DNA from 4 places in the Bradyrhizobium sp. WYCCWR 13022 genome. Region 1 is predicted to be linked to each of the others. Evidence: predicted binding sites of a transcription regulator. Region 1 holds the regulator's gene; each other region holds the start of a gene.
The links. Region 1 encodes PhoB, which activates phosphate uptake and scavenging genes when phosphate is short. Its sites were predicted from a motif close to TGTCATNNANCTGTCAT; they were not measured.
Positions count from the first base shown of each region.

Region 2: a site for PhoB is predicted at 817-833, ahead of QY049_RS01530 (glycerophosphodiester phosphodiesterase family protein). Genes of this name have one in related genera too.
Region 3: a site for PhoB is predicted at 1,017-1,033, ahead of QY049_RS05290 (RNA degradosome polyphosphate kinase). Genes of this name have one in related genera too.
Region 4: a site for PhoB is predicted at 912-928, ahead of ugpB (sn-glycerol-3-phosphate ABC transporter substrate-binding protein UgpB). Genes of this name have one in related genera too.

Region 1 covers NZ_JAUIZJ010000013.1:57,300-59,499, reverse strand. Annotated here, with positions in the region: gene QY049_RS20390 (GcrA family cell cycle regulator) at 203-715, shown strand; gene phoB (phosphate regulon transcriptional regulator PhoB) at 818-1,531, opposite strand; gene phoU (phosphate signaling complex protein PhoU) at 1,554-2,200, opposite strand, start outside.
Region 2 covers NZ_JAUIZJ010000002.1:124,519-126,718, forward strand. Annotated here, with positions in the region: gene adh (aldehyde dehydrogenase) at 1-752, shown strand, start outside; gene QY049_RS01530 (glycerophosphodiester phosphodiesterase family protein) at 901-2,200, shown strand, end outside.
Region 3 covers NZ_JAUIZJ010000002.1:862,089-864,288, reverse strand. Annotated here, with positions in the region: gene QY049_RS05290 (RNA degradosome polyphosphate kinase) at 1-943, opposite strand, end outside; gene QY049_RS05285 (DnaA/Hda family protein) at 1,093-1,770, opposite strand; gene QY049_RS05280 (CDP-alcohol phosphatidyltransferase family protein) at 1,864-2,200, opposite strand, start outside.
Region 4 covers NZ_JAUIZJ010000025.1:286,963-289,162, forward strand. Annotated here, with positions in the region: gene QY049_RS31205 (CaiB/BaiF CoA-transferase family protein) at 1-758, shown strand, start outside; gene ugpB (sn-glycerol-3-phosphate ABC transporter substrate-binding protein UgpB) at 993-2,200, shown strand, end outside.

The sequences.
Region 1 (2,200 bases):
TATTGTAGCGTTTGGCTTGTCAGATACGACATCTCGTGCAGCGGTTCTGATCCCAAGAGTCCTCATGTACCGGCGTAAACGTTCGGGCGCACTTCGCGCGCCCGGCGAGCCTTAAGGGATTCCGGCGGCACGGGTTTTTCGAGGCTTAGGCATTCGTTGTGCGGCCCCAGGATGGCGGGCGCGCGGCGAAGGAAAGGGTGCCATGACGGTTTTGACCTGGTCCGACGATCGCGTCGAGCAGCTGAAAAAGCTCTGGGAGGCCGGACTTTCGGCCAGCCAGATCGCCGCCGAGCTTGGGAATGTCACCCGTAACGCCGTGATCGGAAAGGTGCACAGGCTCGGCCTGTCCGGCCGCGCCAAGAGCCCCTCGTCAGCGGCTCCGCGGCCACGCAAGGCACGTCCTGCGCAGCACATGATGCGGGTGAGCAGGCCGATCGCGCGCGGCAACACCGCACTGGCGCAGGCCTTCGAGGTCGAGGTCGAGGCCGAACCCGTTACCTACGACAACGTGGTGCCGATGAGCCAGCGGCTCTCGTTGCTCGAGCTGAACGAAGCCACCTGCCACTGGCCGGTGGGCGATCCCTCGAGCCCGGATTTCTTCTTCTGCGGCGGCAAGGCCCTGTCCGGCCTGCCCTACTGCGCCCAGCACTCGCGCGTTGCGTATCAGCCGGCAGCCGATCGCCGCCGCGCACCGGCCAAGCCCGGCACGCGCTGAGTACAGCTTGAGACCGACATCGTCCCGGCACCGGCCGGGGCGAAAAAGAAAAGCGCGCCGCCGAGCGCGCTTTTTTTGTTTTGCTTGCGGGCAGCTAGGTAGCTAGCCGGAGGCCTGCTCGGCCTTCGCGAAGCGATCGTCGAGCGCGTAGCCCGCGCCGCGGACGGTGCGGATCGGGTCCTGCTCGCGGCCGAGATTGAGCAGCTTGCGCAGGCGGCCGATATGCACGTCGACGGTGCGCTCGTCGATATAGATGTCGCGGCCCCAGACGCTGTCGAGCAGCTGCTCGCGCGAGAACACGCGGCCGGGATGCTCCAGGAAGAACTCGAGCAGACGGTATTCGGTCGGGCCGAGATCGATCGGCCGGCCCGAGCGCGCCACGCGGCGCTTTTCGCGGTCGAGCTCGATGTCGCCGAAAGCAAGCACGGTCGCGAGCCGCTCCGGGCTGGCGCGCCGCAGCAGCCCCTTCACGCGTGCCAACAGCTCGGGCACCGAGAACGGCTTGACGATGTAATCGTCGGCGCCGGTCGCAAGGCCCCGCACCCGTTCGCTCTCCTCGCCGCGCGCAGTGAGCATGATGATCGGCAGCTGCTTGGTGTCGGACCGCGTCCGCAACCGGCGGCACAGCTCGATGCCCGACAGCCCCGGCAGCATCCAGTCGAGCACGATCAGATCGGGGATGTGCTCCTTGAGGCGGGTGTCGGCGTCGTCGCCGCGCATCACCGTCTCGACGTCATAGCCGTCGCCTTCGAGGTTGTAGCGGAGAAGCTCGGTGAGAGCTTCCTCATCCTCAACCACCATAATGCGTGCGCCCATGGTCTGGTCGCTCCTTGCCTGATCAGGTGTTCGGGACCGTCGTGGCGAACGTCGTCATGTCGCCCTTCGGCCGCTTGTCGGTGATCGCCTGGCCTTCGATCATGTAGAACACGGTCTCGGCAATGTTGGTGGCATGATCGCCGATCCGTTCGATGTTCTTGGCGCAGAACATCAGGTGGATGCAGAACGAGATGTTGCGCGGATCCTCCATCATGTAGGTGAGGAGTTCGCGGAACAGCGAGGTGCAGATGGCGTCGACTTCCTCGTCGCCCTTCCACACCGCCATCGCCGCCGGCAGATCGTGCGCGGCATAGGCGTCCAGCACCGACTTGACCTGCTGCTGCACGAGGTCGGTCATGTGCTCGAGGCCGCGGAACAGTTTGAGCGGATGGAAATCCGTCTCCAGCGCCGCGACGCGCTTGCCCATGTTCTTGGCGAGGTCGCCGATCCGCTCGAGATCGGTCGCAACGCGCATCGCTCCGACGATCTCGCGCAGATCCACCGCCATCGGCTGGCGGCGTGCGATGGTGAGCACGGCGCGCTCCTCGATTTTCCTCTGCAGCGTGTCGAGCTCGGCGTCGATGGTGACGACGCGCTGGCCGAGCGCGACATCGCGGCGGATCAGGGCATCGACGGAATCGACGATCATGCGTTCGGCGATGCCGCCCA
Region 2 (2,200 bases), on a different contig from region 1:
TCCCCGTCACGCTGGAGCTCGGCGGCAAGTCGCCGAACATCTTCTTCAAGGACGTCACCGCCGAGGACGACGATTTCTTCGACAAGGCGATCGAAGGGTTCGTCATGTTCGCGCTGAACCAGGGCGAGGTCTGCACCTGTCCGAGCCGGGCGCTGGTGCACGCCGACATCTACGACCGTTTCATGGAGCGGGCGCTGAAGCGCGTCGCGGCGATCAAGCAGGGCGATCCGCGCGCGGCCGATACCATGATCGGCGCGCAGGCCTCTGGCGAGCAACTGGAGAAGATCCTCTCCTACATCGACATCGGCAAGCAGGAGGGCGCCAAGGTGCTGGCCGGCGGCGGACGGGCCGAACTCGGCGGCGATCTGTCGGGCGGCTTCTACGTCCAGCCGACGGTGTTCGAAGGCAACAACAAGATGCGGATCTTCCAGGAGGAGATCTTTGGGCCCGTCGTCTCGGTCACGACCTTCAAGACCGATGACGAAGCGCTCGCGATCGCGAACGACACGCTCTATGGCCTCGGGGCTGGCGTCTGGAGCCGCGATGCCAACCGCTGCTACCGCTTCGGCCGGGCGATCCAGGCCGGCCGGGTCTGGACCAACTGCTACCACGCCTATCCCGCCCATGCCGCATTCGGTGGCTACAAGCAATCGGGCGTCGGTCGCGAGACCCACAAGATGATGCTCGATCACTACCAGCAGACCAAGAACCTCCTGGTCAGCTACAGCCCGAAGAAGCTCGGCTTCTTCTGATCGAGCAGGCACGGGCGTCGCCACAGCGGCGCCGCCCGTGCACATCCGTGACTGTTCGATCCTTCGTCATTCGTCTGTCAGAGAATTGAGACAAGACGACAGCCCGATCGCGCACGACGCGATGCCAGGCACAGACGGAGGTGGGGCCATGACGAACAATCAGCGTAAGATGCAAGCTGGAGCGATGCTGGGCGCGGCAGCGCTGGCGTTGCTGGCGCCGTCGATGACCCTCGCGCAGACGACAGCGGCCAGCGCCAAGCCCTTTTTGACCGTTGATGGCAAGGCGCCGCTGATCCTTGGACATCGCGGCGTGCCCGGCCTCGTGCCCGAAGAAACCGAGGCTTCGTACGACCTCGCTGCAGCGCTCGGAACCGATGCGCTCGAAGAAGACCTGCACCTCACCAAGGATTGCGTCCTGGTCGCGCGCCACAATCCGTGGCTGGCCGACAACACCAACGTGGCCGAGGTGGCGAAGACCAATGCGGCGGTCGCAGCCCGCAAGCGCACGGTATCAGGTGTGCGCGTCAAGGCACCGGCTGCCGCCGGCACGCCCGCCGACTACCTCGTCGATCTCACCGATTCCGCCGATCCCAAATCGGTGCTGAAGTCACTGATCGTCGACGGTGAGGATCACACCAACGACTGGTCGATCACCGACTTCACCATGGCCGAGCTGAGGGAGTGGATCGGAGGCACCACCTACGATGCGGCCAACGAGCGGCCGAAGGTGTTCAACGGCAAATTCCCTGTGATCAGCTTCCAGGAGATCCTCGATATCGCCAAGGCCAAGAGCAAGGAGACCGGGCGGACCATCCTGGTCTACCCGGAGACCAAGAACCCGACCTGGAACAATGCGCAGGCCATCGCCAGTGGCTGTGGTGTGCCGGGCAGCCATCCGCTCGAGGATGCCTTGATCAAGATCATCAAGGACAACGGCCTCAACACCAAGGACGCCCCGATCTTCGTCCAGAGCTTCGAGCCCGGCAGCCTGAAATACATGCGCAGCCATGGCCTTGAGGCCCGACAGGTCCAGCTCATCGACGGCAACGGCATCGACTTCAAAACCGGCAAGGTCCTGCTCAACAACATCACTAATTCCCGTCCGTTCGACTGGACGGCTGCGGGTGATGCGCGCCTCTACGATGCGATGCTGACGCCCGAGGGCCTTGCCGAGATCAAGACCTATGCCGACGGCATCGGTCCGTGGAAGGCCTATATCGTCCCGCTCAAGATCGCCCTGTGGAAGGACGCCAACGCCGACGGCTCGCCGTACAAGGGATCGACGCCGGACGCTTCGACAAAGCAGGCGACCAGCCTGATCGCCGACGCACACAAGCTCGGCCTGTTCGTGCACGTCTTCACGTTCCGGAACGAGAAGAAATATTTGGCGGCCGACTATCACGCCGATCCCGTCCAGGAATATCTCAAATTTTTCCGGCTCGGCGTCG
Region 3 (2,200 bases), on a different contig from region 1:
CGTTCATGGCGAGCACGCCGTCGACCAGGAACACCTCGTCGTCGGCGGCGGACAGGGCGTGTTGCACGAAGCTGCGCAGCTGCTCCGGCATCTTGGCGTCGATTTCGAGCCGGATCACCGATCCGCGGCGGCGGCGCTTCAGCGCGGTCTCGAACAGGCGGACGAGATCTTCGGCCTCTTCCTCGATTTCGAGCTCGGAGTCGCGGATGATGCGGAAGGCGCCCTGGCCGTGGAGGCTGTAGCCCGGAAACAGGCGGTTGATAAACAGGCCGGTCAACTGCTCCAGCGAGATCAAGCGAACCTTGCCCTCGGCCGGCAGGCGGATGAAGCGGTCGATCTTGCCGGGCATGCGGATCAGCGCGTTCATCGGTTTGCCGTCGGCCTCGCGCGTCAGCTGGAGCGCGATGGTGAAGCCGAGGCTCGGGATGAACGGGAAGGGGTGGGCCGGATCGATCGCCAGCGGCGTCAGCAGCGGGAACACGTTGTTGAGGAAGTAGTCCTCGAGCCAGGTCCGCTCCGCCTTGGTGACCTCCTTGCCGTCGACCAGCACGATGCCGACATCGGCGAGCGTGCCCCGCAGGTCGCGCCAGATCGCCTGCTGATCGCTGGCAAGCTGCGACACGGTGCGGTTGATCAGGGCGAGCTGCTCGGACGGGGTCAGGCCGTCAGGTGCGCGCTCGGCAATGCCCTCGCGGACCTGCGCCTTGATGCCGGCAACGCGGACCATGAAGAACTCGTCGAGGTTATTTGCCGAAATCGACAGGAATCGCACCCGCTCCAGCATGGGGTGGCTGGCGTTGACCGATTCCTCAAGGACGCGGCGGTTGAAATGCAGCCAGGACAGCTCGCGATTGATGAATCGCTCAGGGCTCGAGGCGATCGCCGGCAGGCTCTCGGTCTCCGTTGCTTTCTCTTTTGTTTCAACAGCTTGCGCGGAGTCCATGAGAAGTCGGTCCATCCAGTTTGCCCCAATTTGCGACTTATGCGCAAAACCGGCCGGAGCATGTGTTAGTGCGATGACGTTTCGATGACATTGATGTTCCGCCGCAGCGCCGCGTCAAGCGGGCCTGGGGGCCAAGCGCCGCCTGGCGGTCAGACGTCGCGAAGCAACTCAGCGGCGAGCGCACGGGTGACGGGGCGGCCAAGCCGCAGAGCCTCGCAATCGAGCAGTTCCACGGCGCGCCTGGCCGCGGCTGAGGACCTCTCGAGCCGGGTCGCGAGGTAGCTCACCACGGTTTCGTCCACCGTGAGCTGGCGGTCGGCGCAGAACTTGATGATCAGGCCGCGGAACAGCTGGTCGTCAGGCGGCAGCAGCGAAATAAGGGGAATCGTCCGAAACCGGGATCTGAGGTCGCGGAGCTCGACTTCGATTGCCGCCGGCGGCTCACGTCCGGTGAACAGCATGTAGGCGCCGTCCTCGCGGGCGAGGTTCATCAGATGGAAAAGGGCGCGCTCGTCAAAATCACCGGCTTTGAGATCCTCGACCACCAGCGCGCCGGTCGCGAGCGCGCCGGGCACGTCAGGGGCGCTCAGCGCATTGGCAGTGGTGGAGCGGGCGCCTGATACCTCGGCCCAGATCGCGGCGAGATGGCTCTTGCCTGAGCCTTCGGGTCCGGCGAGCCACATGATCCGGTTTGGCCATTCAGGCCAGCCGTCGATCAGGGCAAGGCCGGCGGCGTTGGCAGGGCCCTCGAGGAAATTGTCCCGGCTGAGGCTTTCCGCATGCGGAAGCGAAAATGCCAATTGTCGGGGGTGTACGCGGCCTGCCACGCTTGCTCTGCTCCGTGCCGGCACGCCGGCGCCAACTGAAAGAGATTCGATTTATTCGATCGGGAGTTGGCCTTTTACGGGGCCGCGTCCCTCTCATTTGGCTTCGATCGTGCTCATGTGCCGCAGCCACTCGACCAGATAGAGCGATACGGAGGACAGCGTGAACAGCGTGACGAAGCCCATCAGGATTATATCATAGGGCGCCGGCTTGAAGCCGAAGGCGAGCGCGGCCAGCACCAGCGCCGCGTACGCGACCTGTGCGGCTGTGTTGAGCTTGGAGACCTTCGAGGGCCTCATCTCGACCGGCTTGTCGAACAGCCAGGACACGATCACCGCGGTGACGATCATGATGTCGCGGGAGACCACCAGGATCACGATCCAGCGGGGGATGTCGCCCCAGATGCCGAGCGACAGGTAGATCGACACCAGC
Region 4 (2,200 bases), on a different contig from region 1:
TGACCGGCATGATCGCCGCGACCGGCTCGGTCGAGAGCGGGCCGATGCGGATCGGCGTGCCGCTGGTGGACATCACCACCGGTCTTTACGCGGCAATCGGCATCCTGATGGCGCTCTCCGAGCGGCAGCGCTCGGGCAAGGGCCAGTTCCTTGAGACGACGCTCTACGAGACCGGCCTTGCCATCATGCATCCGCACACCGCGAATTACTTCATGCATGGCAAGCCGCCGAGCCTGACCGGCAACGAGCATCCGAACCTCGTGCCCTATGCGATCTTCCCGACCAAGACCGACAACATCTTCATCGGCGTCGGCAACGACGGCACCTTCCGCAAGCTCGCCAAGGAGATCGGCAAACCCGAACTCGGCACCGATCCGCGCTTCGCCCGCAACAAGGACCGCATCGCCAATCGCGAAGCGCTGCGCGCCGAGCTTGCCGCAGTGTTCAGCCAGCACGAGGCCGAGCCGCTGTGCAATCGCCTGCTCGCGGCTGGCCTGCCCGCAGGTCCCGTGCAGAAAATCGATCAGGCATTGACCAATCCGCACACGATCGCCCGCGGCGATGTCATCGAGAAGGACTGGTACAAGGGCGTGGCCTCGCCGATCCGGCTCGATCGCAGCAAGCCGAGCCTGCGCCGCCTGCCGCCGAAGTTCAGCCAGCACGCCCAGGAGGTGCTCGGCGAGTTCGGCTACTCGAAGGCGGAAATCGACGCGATGGTCGAGACGGGCGTGGTCTGCGGACCCCAGCGCAAGCGCTAGTCTAGGGCCCGGCCTCCTCACCCAACCAAATGCCGCAGTGCGGCGCGGGCACGCATGTGCAGCGCGAACGGCGAAGGTTGCCCGGCACGCCTTCGCCTATTTGACGACTTCCCTTTTGGCCGCGCTTGCTGCTTTCGTTTCGGCCGCTTACACAGTCATGTGAACGTCATACGGCGCTGCTAGCGCAAGCGCTTCGTTTTTGACGGCCAATGGACGGCCAAGGGAGGTTACTTGATGGCTCTTCGACATTTTGGAGCGGCGACCGCGTTCGCCGTCACGGTTGGCATGACGGCTTCGCCGGCACTGGCCGCGACTGAGATCCAGTGGTGGCACGCGATGACAGGCCCGAACAACGACGTCGTGGTCAAGCTTGCCAACGATTTCAACGCGTCTCAGAGCGATTACAAGATCGTTCCGACCTTCAAGGGCAGCTATGCCGACACGCTGAACGCGGGCATCGCGGCGTTCCGCGCCGGCAACGCACCGGGCATCATGCAGGTGTTCGAGGTCGGCACCGCGACCATGATGGCCGCCAAGGGCGCCATCAAGCCGGTCTCCGACCTCATGAAGGAGCAGGGCGAGAAGTTCGACCCGCAGTCCTATCTGCCGGCCATCACGGGTTACTACTCGACCGCAAAGGGCGAGATGCTCTCGTTCCCGTTCAACTCGTCGAGCATGGTGATGTGGGCCAATCTCGACGCACTGAAGAAGGCCGGCATCGATGCGCCGCCGAAGACCTGGCCCGAGGTGTTCGCCGACGCCAAGAAGCTGCATGCGACGAGCCCGACTTGCGGCTTCTCCTCGAGCTGGATCACTTGGGGCCTGATCGAGCAGTTCTCGGCCTGGCACAACATTCCGATCGGCACCAAGGCCAACGGCCTCGACGGCTTCGACACCGTGCTGGAATTCAACAACCCGCTCGAGACCAAGTTGCTCGAAAACCTCGTCGAGCTCCAGAAAGACAAGAGCTACGACTATTCCGGCCGCACCAATACCGGCGAAGGCCGCTTCACTTCGGGCGAATGCCCGCTCTACATGACGTCGTCGGCCTTCTATCCGAACGTCAAGGCGAACGCGAAGTTCAACTACACGGCCGTTCCGATGCCGTACTTCCCGGACGCAAAGGATGCGCCCCAGAACTCCATCATCGGCGGCGCCTCGCTCTGGGTGATGGGCGGCAAGTCGAAGGAAGAGTACAAGGGCATCGCGAAGTTCTTCACCTTCCTGTCCGACACCGATCGTCAGGTCTATCTGCACGAGGTCTCCGGCTATCTGCCGATCACCAAGGCGGCCTACGACAAGACCAAGGCCTCGGGCTTCTACGAGAAGAACCCGATCCTGGAAGTGCCGTTGAAGGAGCTCACCAACAAGCCGCCGACCGAGAACTCGCGCGGCCTGCGTTTCGGCGGTATGGTGCAGATGCGCGACGTCTGGTCCGAGGA